2 regions of the Oricola indica genome follow, and region 1 is predicted to be linked to the other one. Evidence: riboswitches for the same ligand, from Rfam matches in the RefSeq annotation. Region 1 holds a riboswitch; the other holds the start of a gene.
What was found. Region 1 has a riboswitch for S-adenosylmethionine ahead of metA (homoserine O-acetyltransferase MetA). Riboswitches for the same ligand answer to the same signal wherever they lie in the genome.

Region 1 (5,380 bases):
CCGCCGACATCGAAGAACATCACCAGCTTCACCGCGTTGCGCCGCTCGGGCCGCATCTTCACGTCGAGATAGCCGTGCTCCGCGGTGGACTGTATGGTGCCGTCGAGGTCGAACTCGTCATGCGCGCCCTGCCGCGCCCAGCGGCGCAGTCGTTTCAGCGCCACCTTGATGTTGCGCGTGCCGATCTCGACGCCATCGTCGAAATTCCGGAATTCGCGCTTGTCCCAGACCTTCACGGCGCGGCGATGCCGGCTTTCATTCTGGCCGATACGCACGCCCTCGGGGTTGTAGCCATAGGCGCCGAAGGGTGATGTGCCGGCCGTGCCGATCCATTTCGATCCACCCTGGTGGCGGCCCTCCTGTTCCTTGAGGCGCTCCTTCAGCGTCTCCATCAGCTTGTCGAAACCGCCGAGCGACTCGACCAGCTTCTTTTCCTCTTCCGACAGGTGTTTTTCGGCCAGCCGGCGCAGCCATTCCTCCGGCAGGTTGGCGACATCCACGCCGGTTTCGCCGGAGACCGCCTCCAGCCCCTTGAACACATGGGCGAAGACTTGATCGAAGCGATCGATATGGCGCTCGTCCTTCACCAGCGCCGCGCGCGCGAGGAAATAGAACCCCTCGACATCCCAGGTCACGAGCCCGGCCTGCATCCCTTCCAGCAGCGAAAGATATTCGCGCAGCGACACCGGCACCTTGGCGGCTTTCAGTTCGAGGAAGAAGGGAATGAACATGCCGCTTTCTAGCGCCGATGGGATGTGCTGTCATCACGTCCCGTACCCGCCCGTGACAGGATTGCGGTAACCAGCCAGGGGAGGCCGCATGACCGATTACAAACCGCAGGGCTACACCAGCCTGTCGCCCTATCTGATCGTTCCCGATGCGCAGAAGACGCTCGATTTCGTCAAGGCCGTGTTCGGCGCCGAACCGTTGCGCCTGCATCGCCGCGACGACGGCTCGATCATGCATGCGGAGGCGCGCATCGACGATACGGTGGTGATGATGGGCGAGATGCCGGAGGGGCCGCAGGCCAGCATTCATGTCTATTGCGCCGATGTGGAGGAAGCCTTCCAACGCGCGCTGGACGCAGGCGGCACGATCGTCCAGCTGCTTGAACTCAAGCCCGACGGAGACCGGCGCGGGGGCATCGACGACGGCAACAACACCACGTGGTGGCTGGCGCGTCAGGAGGGCTGAAGGCGCCCTAGGCGAAGTAATTGCCCCAGACGATGAAGCCGACGATCGCCAGAACCAGCGCGAGGGCCGCTGCGGCGGGTAGGCGGCTTGCCCATCGCAAGCCGGAGCCCCGCGGATGGCCGCGACCGAGGAAGAAGACGGGAACGGCGACGAGCCCCGCCGCCAGTTGCCAGCCGAGGAACCCTGTCACGCGGTTCAGGCCGCGTGTAAAGCTGTCGCCCGTCGGTTCGGTGATCGAGAACTGGATGAAGGACCAGATGAACAGTCCTGCCCAGACGGCGAGCAGGACGATGGTGGTCGAATTCTTGCGTTGATCCGGCATCGCCTGTCCCTCCCCGAAGCCGGGGAGAGTGTCGGCGAAAGACGCAAGAAGATCAATCGGGCGTCAGCGCGCGTATTTGATGAAGGGCGTGAGCTTGCCGATCCGGTCGTAGAGCCTGCGGGCCGTCTCGTTGAAATGCTGCGTGTTCCAGTAGACGGCCGGACAGCCCTCTTCATCGGCGGCCGCGTAGACCGCCTCGATCAGCGCCCGGCCGATTCCCTTGCCGCGCACCTCCGGGTCGGCATAGAGATCCTGCAGATAGCAGACATTCTCTATCTTCCATCCGTGGCGGTGGAACAGGTAATGGACGAGCCCGACCGGCTTGCCGCCGACCAGCGCGATCAGGCCGCGAAACTCGTTCGGCGCGCCGCCATTGCCGGCCAGCATGCGCTCGAAGGACGACGCGTAGACCTCTTCGGGCACCGAGGATTCGTAGAACTCCAGATAGGCGGTCCACAGGCGGCGCCATTCGGCCTCGTCGCCGCGTTCGAGCGGGCGGATTTCAAGCGTGTCAGGCATCGCGGTGCTTCCCGATTTCGGAAAGGTCGTATTCCGTCGTCTGGTAGACTTGGTTGATCCAGTTGCCGAACAAAAGGAAGGCGTGGCTGCGCCAGCGGTTGAGCGGCTTGTTGTCGGGGTTGTCTTCCGGGAAATAGTTCACCGGCACGCCGATCGGCGTGCCGTTTTCAACGTCGCGGAAATACTCCTCGGCCAGCGTCGTGGAATCATATTCGACATGGTTGAAGATGTAGAGCCGGTTGCACTTCTTTTCCGAGATCAGGCAGAGGCCGGTATCCGGCGATTCCATCAGCACCTCCAGCCCCATGTCGGGCCTGATGTCGTCCTTGCGCACCTCGGTCCAGCGCGAGACGGAAATCTGGAAGTCGTCGGAAAAGCCCGCGAGATAGGGCGAGGCCGGCTTCAGGTTGCGGTGGCGGTAGACGCCGAAGGCCTTCTTCGGAAGCGTGTATTTCGGCACGCCGTGGAAATGCCAGATCGCCGCCATCGCGCCCCAGCAGATGTTGAAGGTCGAATGCACGTTGGTCTCGGTCCAGTCGAGGATCCGCTGCAATTCGTCCCAGTAGGTCACGTCCTCGAAGGGCAGCGTCTCGATCGGCGCGCCCGTGATGATGAAGCCGTCGAACTTGCGGTGCTTCACCTCGTCCCAGGTGTGGTAGAAGGAGATCAGGTGTTCGGCCGAGGTGTTCTTGGGCTGATGGCCGCCGACGCGCACCAGCGTCAGTTCCACCTGCAGCGGCGTCGAGCCGATCAGCCGGGCGATCTGGGTCTCGGTCTTGATCTTGTTCGGCATCAGGTTGAGCAGGCCGATCTGCAGCGGCCTTATGTCCTGGCGCAGCGCGGTCGTGTCGTCCATGACCATCACGCCCTCGCGCACGAGAATATCGCGGGCGGGAAGCTGGTCTGGAATACGGATCGGCATGGCCTTGCTCTTTCACTCAAACAAAAAAACCGGCCGCGAAACAACGCTACCGGTCGGGACGTCCTCTGACTGTCGTCTCGGCCCTTTAGCGAGTTTTTTTACGTGGCTGCAAGCCGGCCGGCCAAATCACCACGCCGCGGAATGTAGTGCCGGCGGCGACGGGCGTCAATCTGTCGGTGCGACGGGTGCCGGAGTAAAGGATTTCGCCCTTTACGTAGCGTTATGGAATTTTTTCCTTTTGGTGGCTATCGTGGGCCGGAAACGTACTGAATATGGACCAATGATATGATCCATGGCCTGATTGCCAATCTGGCGGTTGTCGGACTTTTTGTGTCGGTTTGGCTTTTCGCCAAAGAGGCCCTTGTGCGGCACACTCACGGCAAAAGGGTGGTCGTCCTGGGCATTCTGGTCGGGTTGGGCTCGATTGCGACGATGGCGATGGCGGTCCGGACGCAGGATGGCCTTCTCTTCGATCTTCGGTTCGCCTTGCTCGCGACGGGAGCTTTTCTCGAGGGGCCGATTGTCGGCGTCATCGCCGCGCTGGCCGCGATCTCCTTCCGAATCATCGAAGGCGGCGCGGGCTGGTTTGCCGGAACCGTCGGCATCCTGCTCTCGGCCCTGATCGGCATCGCCGCCTACCGGTGGCTGCCGTTCCGCTGGACCTTGCGCCAGTTCGCGCCGCGCGCCCTGCTGGTAGCCTTCGGCGCAACGACCTTGCCGAATATCGCTGTTTTCATGCTCCCAGCGGATCTTCTCGACGCATCGATGGGCCGGACGGTGTTGCTGACGATGGGCCTGAATTTCGTGGGCATGCTGTTTGTCGTTTTTACCGTCTGGCATGGCAAACTTCGCCTGAGGGAGCGCGCGCTCCTGCTGGCGGCGATCAGGCAGGCGCCGGATTATTTCTACGTCAAGGATCGCCAGAGCCGGTTTGTCGCGGTCAACAAGGCCGTCGCCGCGCATCATGATTCGGAGCTGAAGTCTACTCTGGCCGGCAAGTCGGATTTCGATCTCGAACCTGAACGGGCACGGCAATTATTCGCGGCCGAGCAGGATCTGATGACCAGTCCCGACAACAGGATCGATACGCGCGAGACCGTCGACCTGCCCTCCGGCGACACGCGCGTCTTCGAAACGACGAAGGTTCCGGTGAGCGATGTCGATGGACAGGTCATCGGGCTCGTCGGGATTACGCGGGACGTGACGGAAGCCGTCGAAGCGGAACTTCGGCTGCACGAAGACCGGCGCCTGCTGGTTTCGATCCTGTCGAAAATGACGGACGGCGTGGCGCTCTTCGACCGGGAAAGCCGCCTCGTCTACTGCAACGATCAGTATCACGCATTCTTCTCACGGACGCGGGACGTTCGCGTTCCGGGCGCCGAACTGACGGCCATTCTGCGCGCCGCGGCGGAGCGTCGCGAGCAGATCGACATTCCGCAGGAGGACGTCGAGGACTGGATACGGGACGTCGTGCAAGGCATGAAGCGGGGCGGTTCGGAGGAAATCCGTCTGTTCGATGGCCGCACGGTTTTGGCCCGGACGCGGGTGGTCCACAATCTGGGCGCGCTGTCCGTCGTGTCCGACATTACCGACATGCGGTTGACCGAGCAGAAGCTCTCCGGCCTTGTCAGCGAGATGGAAACGCTCGCAAGGACCGATGCGCTGACCGGCATCGTGAACAGGCGGGCGTTCGACGAGTATCTCGAGCGCGAGGTTTCGCGCGGCAAACGCGGCGGGAGCCCGGTCAGCCTGATCATACTCGACGTCGATCACTTCAAGGCCTTCAACGACTTTCACGGTCATCCGGAAGGCGACATCTGCCTCAAGCGCGTGGCGAATGTTCTGAGATCGCAGATCAGGCGCGGTTCGGACTTGCTGGCGCGCTATGGGGGAGAGGAGTTCTGCGTCATCCTTCCCGACACCGATGAAGACGGCGCCATCGTTTTCGCCGAAGGCCTGCGCGCGGCAGTCGAAGCGGCAAGGATCGAGCATGGCGCTTGCGATGCGGGAATCGTGATGGCGAGCCTGGGTGTCGCGACGATTCCGGCGGGGGTCGACGATCTGTCGGCGTCGGACCTCCTGAAAATGGCGGACATCGCCCTCTACGGCGCCAAGAAAAGCGGCCGAAACCGCGTCATGCAGCATTCGCGGGTGTTTCAGACCATGACTGCGAAAACCTTACTGCCTCAGGCGCAACCCGCCAAAACGAAACAGGCCGGTTAAGCGCCGCAATTCGCCTCGAAGGCTTTCCGCCGACGGTGCTCGAAGAGCGACTGGCCGGCCAAATCACAACGGACAGCTGGATATGCCCGAAACGGGATGAGGTCAGTGTTTTGGGGGGAGGGGCAGCCGCGTCTAGAATGGGGCCGGGAGGGGAATGGCGGGCCGTCTACGGCAAACTGAGCAAATCCGGCCTGACAAGT
Region 2 (5,380 bases), 3.5 Mb from region 1:
CGGCTGGTTTCCCGTCCTTGCCTGGGTCTTCGCGGCGATTTGCCTCTACACGGCGCTGTCGCGCATCGTTATGACGAAACGCGTTTTGAGCCTGACCGGGAAAGACGATGCTTGAGAATTACGATCTGATCGCCGAACTGACCGCGCTGCGCCGAGACCTGCACCGCATGCCGGAAATCTCCGGCGAGGAGGAGAGGACGGCGGCGCGCATGAGCGTCTGGCTGCGCGACTGCGGCGCCGACGAGGTGATCGAGGGCCTCGGCGGTTACGGCGTGGCCGGCATCTTCGACAGCGGAACGCCGGGGCCGACGGTCCTCCTGCGCTGCGAACTCGACGCCCTGCCCATCCACGAGACCGGGTCGCCGGACTGGCGTTCGCAGATCGAGGGCAACGGTCACATGTGCGGCCATGACGGGCACATGGCGATCATGTGCGGAATGGCGCGGCGGTTGCAAACCGAACGGCCGGCGCGCGGCCGCGTCGTCCTGCTTTATCAGCCCGCCGAGGAAACCGGCGTCGGCGCGCGGGGCGTCCTCGACGATCCCCGTTTCGAACAGATCCGGCCGGATTTTGCTTTCGGGCTGCACAACCTTCCCGGCATGAAGCCGGGCGAGGCGGCGATCCGCGAGGGCTCGTTCTGTTTCGCCTCCGAAGGCATGCAGATCCATCTGACAGGCTGGACTTCCCATGCCGCCCATCCGGAAGATGGCCGCAGTCCCGCCAACGCGATGTCGGACCTCGTGACGCGCTTGCCGAACCTGCCCGAGGAACTCGGCATCGCACCCGGCGACGCGCTCGTGACGCTGTCGCATGCCCGTCTCGGAGAGGCCGCCTTCGGCATCGCGCCGGGGGAGGCGTGGATCATGGCGACGCTGCGGGCGCGCACGGACGAATTGCAGGAAAGGCTGATGGCCGTCGCGCGCGAATGCGCCAACGCGGCCGCGAAAGCCGCCGGGCTTGAGGTCGATATCGAAACGTCGGAGCGTTTCGCCGCCTGTTTCAACGACGCTGAGGCGACTGCCATGGTGCGCGAAGCCTGCGCGGAGGCCGGTGTCGCCTGTGGCGAGGTCGATGGCCCGTTCCGCTGGTCGGAGGATTTCGGCCTGTTCTCCTCCGCCGCGCCCTCCGCCTTCTTCGTGCTCGGCGCGGGCGAGGATCAACCGCAATTGCACAATCCGGACTACGATTTCCCCGACGCGATCATTCCTCAAGCGCTGGCGATCTTCGAACGGCTGGTGCGGGGGCGCTGCGGCTGATCAGGAGCAAATCTGAATGAAGCGTTGTTTCCGTGAGCCGATACCGGAACTGTTTGACGCGGCGAGATATTTGGACGCTGCCTTGTCGGCACACCTGGTCGGACGGACAAAGCTATCCTACGAGCTGATCGAGCTAGCTGACATGCCCGTCATCCGAGAATGGACTGAGTCGATTTGGGGTGCTCGAAGTCCTTATGTCACAATTGACACCTCGGTCGTTGCATCTCGAAAGCGCCATCCAATCGCCGTTCAACCGCAACGTATGCCTTCGAATGCGCAAAAAGAAGAATTGCGCCTTCGGGACGGTTACCATTGCCGATTTTGTCACATCCCGGCGGTTCGCTCGGAGATTCGCGTCGCTCTGAAGAAGCTGTATCCAGATGCCCTAAAGTGGGGGCAGCGAAACAACGAACAGCACGCAGCCTTGCAAGCCATGTGGCTGCAATACGATCATGTACTGCCACATGCATATGGCGGCGATAACAACTTGGAGAACCTTGTCGTTACCTGCGCGCCCTGCAATTTCGGAAGGAACAGCTATTCGCTTGCCGAGGCCGGGTTGGAGGATCCGAGAGACAATCCGCCAATCCACTCCTGGTGGGATGGCTTGGAGCGTCTGCTCCAAGCCTGAAATCATCTAGCCGCCGCCAGCGCCCCGTCGATATCGTTCATCAGGTCGTCGGCATCCTCCAGCCCGATGGAAAGTCGCAGCGTGCCGTCCGAAATGCCGAGTTCCTCGCGCGCTTCTGGCGACAGGTTCTTGTGCGTGGTCGTCGCCGGATGGGTGATCAGGCTCTTGGCGTCGCCGAGATTGTTGGAGATGCTAACGATCCCGAGCGCGTTTTCGAAGGCAAAGGCTTCTTTCTTGCCGCCCTTCAGCTCGAAACAGACCAGCGTCGAGCCGCCCTTCATCTGCTTGGGAATGATGTTGGCCTGCGGGTGGTCCGGCCGTCCCGGATAGATCACGCGCTTCACTTCAGAGCGCGACGCCAGGAAGTCGGCGACCTTGCCGGCATTCGCGGTCTGGTTCTTCACGCGCAGCGGCAGCGTCTCCAGCCCTTTGAGCATCACCCAGGCGTTGAACGGGCTCATCGACGGACCGGTGTGGCGGTAATAGTCGTGCAGGTTCTCGTCGATCCATTCCTCGCTCGCCAGCACCACGCCGCCGAGACACCGGCCCTGGCCGTCAATGTGCTTGGTGGTCGAATAGACGACGATATCGACGCCCAGTTCCATCGGCTTCTGGTAGATCGGCGTGGCGAAGACATTGTCGATCACCACCTTCGCGCCGACCGAGCGTGCGACGGCGACCACGTGCTCGATGTCGATGACTTCCAGCGTCGGATTTGTCGGGCTTTCGAAGAACAGCACCTTGGTGTTCTTCTTCACCGCCTGCTCCCAGGCGTTCGGGTCCGTGCCGTCGACCAGCGTCGTCTCGACCCCGTATTTCGGCATCAGCGTCTCGACGATCCAGCGGCAGGAGCCGAAAAGCGCGCGCGCCGCGACCACGTGGTCGCCGGCCTTCACCTGGCAAAGCAATGCTGAGGCAACCGCGGCCATGCCTGAGGCGGTCGAGCGCGCCGCTTCCGCGCCTTCCAGCAGGCACATGCGCTGCTCGAACATCTCGTTGGTCGGGTTTGCGTAGCGCGAATAGATGAAGCCCTCTTCCTCGCCCTTGAAGCGGGCCTCGGCGGCTTCGGCGCTGTCGTAGACGAACCCCTGCGTCAGATACATGGCCTCCGATGTCTCGCCGAACTGCGAGCGCAACGTGCCGCCATGCACCATCTGCGTTGCGGCGGAAAATTTCGACCAGTCAGAAGCCATCTGGAGTCTCCATACAAAAAAACCGGCATGCGTCGCCGCAAAACCGGTTGAACCACGTCTTCTGACGTGCCGCGCGGCCTTTTAGCGAGTTGTTTAACGTGGCTGCAAGCCGACCGGCCAAATCACCACGAACGAAAGCTGTCCATAAGGCTTCGCGGTGCTTGCGTCAACAAATCCGCTCGGGAATGGTGCGCGCCATGATGGGGAACCTCGACAGATGACCGGCGGAATCCTGCCCGACAGTGCCATACGCGCCCTGTTCGAGGCGTCTGCACTCAAATCCGACCGGGCCCTCGATCCTGACCAGATCCAGCCGGCCAGCCTCGACCTGCGGCTTGGCGCGAAAGCCTATCGGGTGCGCGCGAGCTTTATGCCGGGGCGTGACTTCAAGGTGGTCGACAAGCTCGAACAGCTGAAGCTGCACGAGATCGATCTCGAGGTGGGCGCGGTGCTGGAGACCGGCTGCGTCTACATCGTGCCGCTTCTGGAAGAACTGGCGCTGTCCGACGGTATCGCCGCATCGGCCAATCCCAAGAGTTCCACCGGCCGGCTCGATATCTTCACCCGCGTCATGACCGACCACGGCGTCGAGTTCGACAAGATCCCGGCCGGCTATCGCGGTCCGATCTATCTGGAGGTCAGTCCGCGCACCTTCCCGATCGTGGTGCGCACCGGCTCGCGCCTGTCGCAGGTCCGTTTCCGCTCCGCCAACACGATCCTGGGCGCGGATGATCTGTCGGCGCTGCATGAAACAGAAACGCTGGTCGCCGGCGACAATCCGATCGTCACTCAGGCCGGCATTGCCGTCTCGGTCGATCTGTCCGGCGACAAGCAGGGCCTCGTCGGCTATCGCGGCAAGCATCACACGGCAGTGGTCGATGTCGACAAGCGCGGCGCGCTCGACGTTCTGGATTTCTGGGAGCCGCTCTATGTGCGCGACCGCAAGGAACTGATCCTCGACCCGGACGAATTCTACATTCTCGTCAGCCGCGAGGCCGTACACGTCCCGCCGGACTACGCCGCCGAGATGACGCCCTTCGATCCGCTGGTCGGCGAATTCCGCGTCCATTATGCGGGGTTCTTCGATCCCGGCTTCGGCCACAGTGAGGCGGGCGGCACGGGCAGTCGCGCCGTGCTGGAGGTGCGCAGCCACGAGGTGCCCTTTGTCCTTGAGGATGGCCAGACGGTCGGACGCCTCGTTTACGAGCGCATGGAAAAGCGCCCGGACCATCTCTACGGCATCGATCTCAAGTCCAACTACCAGGCCCAGGGCCTGAAGCTCTCCAAGCACTTCCGCTCATTGTGAGGTGCGCTCCGCGCGCAACGCCTTGATCTCTTCCCTGAGTTTGCCGAGTTCCGACAGGATCGCGGTCTGGTCGTAATGCAGCGTCGCCCGGTCCGAGGCGGCCTCCTCGTCATGCTCCTTTTGCATCGCCGAGACGATGACGCCGATGAAGAGGTTCAGCACCGTGAAGGTGGTGCAGAGAATGAAGGGGATGAAGAACGCCCAGGCCCATGGATAGACATCCATCACCGGGCGGACGATGCCCATCGACCAGCTTTCCAGCGTCATGATCTGGAACAGGGAATAGGCCGAGGCGGCGATCGAGCCGAACCATTCCGGAAAGGTCGCGCCGAACAGCTTCGTCGCCATCACGGAGAAGACGTAGAAGAACAGGCCGAGCAGCATCATGATCGAGCCCATTCCCGGCAGCGCGGCCAGCAATCCGCCGATCACGCGGCGCAGCGACGGCACGACGCTGATCAGCCGCATCACGCGCAGTATACGCAGCGCCCGCAGCACGGAGAACGCGCCGGCCGAGGGGATCAACGCGATCCCGACCACGAAGAGATCGAAGATGCGCCACGGGCTCCTGAAGAACGCACCCCTGTAGACGGCGAACCGCGCGATCAGTTCGACGACGAAGACGCCAAGGATGATCCGGTCGACCGCCATGATCAGCCCGCCCGCCTGCACCATGACGGCGGACGAGGTTTCCAGGCCGAGACTGACGGCATTGATGATGATCAGGATGACGATCGCCTGCTCGAAGCGCTGCGATTCGACGAGGGTTGCGAGACGTTGCATGGGCTCTTTTTCGTCCGGTGCCAGGGTCGCGGTTTCGCTCGTCAATATGGGGAGCGCGGGACGATTTGCGAGATGTCAGATACGATGCCGCACGCCATCCGGGTCGTGCGGCGCGTGCGGGGTTTTCTCCCAGAGGAACGGCATTCGGTAGCAAACGCACCAAGCGCGGGGCTAGGCCGTGAGGTGGCGCGCGGCGGTGGGCGCGGCTTTA

Region 2: it holds a riboswitch for S-adenosylmethionine, as region 1 does, so the genes downstream of both, ACQK2M_RS22670 (O-succinylhomoserine sulfhydrylase) here and metA (homoserine O-acetyltransferase MetA) in region 1, are expected to answer to the same signal.

Annotation. Positions count from the first base shown of each region.
Region 1 is NZ_OZ245747.1:1,062,596-1,067,975, forward strand. Features, by position in the region: gene ACQK2M_RS05465 (vWA domain-containing protein) at 1-731, opposite strand, end outside; gene ACQK2M_RS05470 (VOC family protein) at 820-1,194, shown strand; gene ACQK2M_RS05475 (hypothetical protein) at 1,202-1,516, opposite strand; gene ACQK2M_RS05480 (N-acetyltransferase family protein) at 1,580-2,035, opposite strand; gene metA (homoserine O-acetyltransferase MetA) at 2,028-2,957, opposite strand; SAM riboswitch at 3,023-3,100, opposite strand; gene ACQK2M_RS05490 (diguanylate cyclase) at 3,321-5,180, shown strand.
Region 2 is NZ_OZ245747.1:4,576,522-4,581,901, reverse strand. Features, by position in the region: gene ACQK2M_RS22685 (CDP-alcohol phosphatidyltransferase family protein) at 1-115, shown strand, start outside; gene ACQK2M_RS22680 (amidohydrolase) at 108-1,256, shown strand; gene ACQK2M_RS22675 (HNH endonuclease) at 1,273-1,887, shown strand; gene ACQK2M_RS22670 (O-succinylhomoserine sulfhydrylase) at 1,890-3,080, opposite strand; SAM riboswitch at 3,142-3,219, opposite strand; gene ACQK2M_RS22665 (2'-deoxycytidine 5'-triphosphate deaminase) at 3,298-4,386, shown strand; gene ACQK2M_RS22660 (ion transporter) at 4,378-5,169, opposite strand; gene ACQK2M_RS22655 (hypothetical protein) at 5,378-5,380, opposite strand, start outside.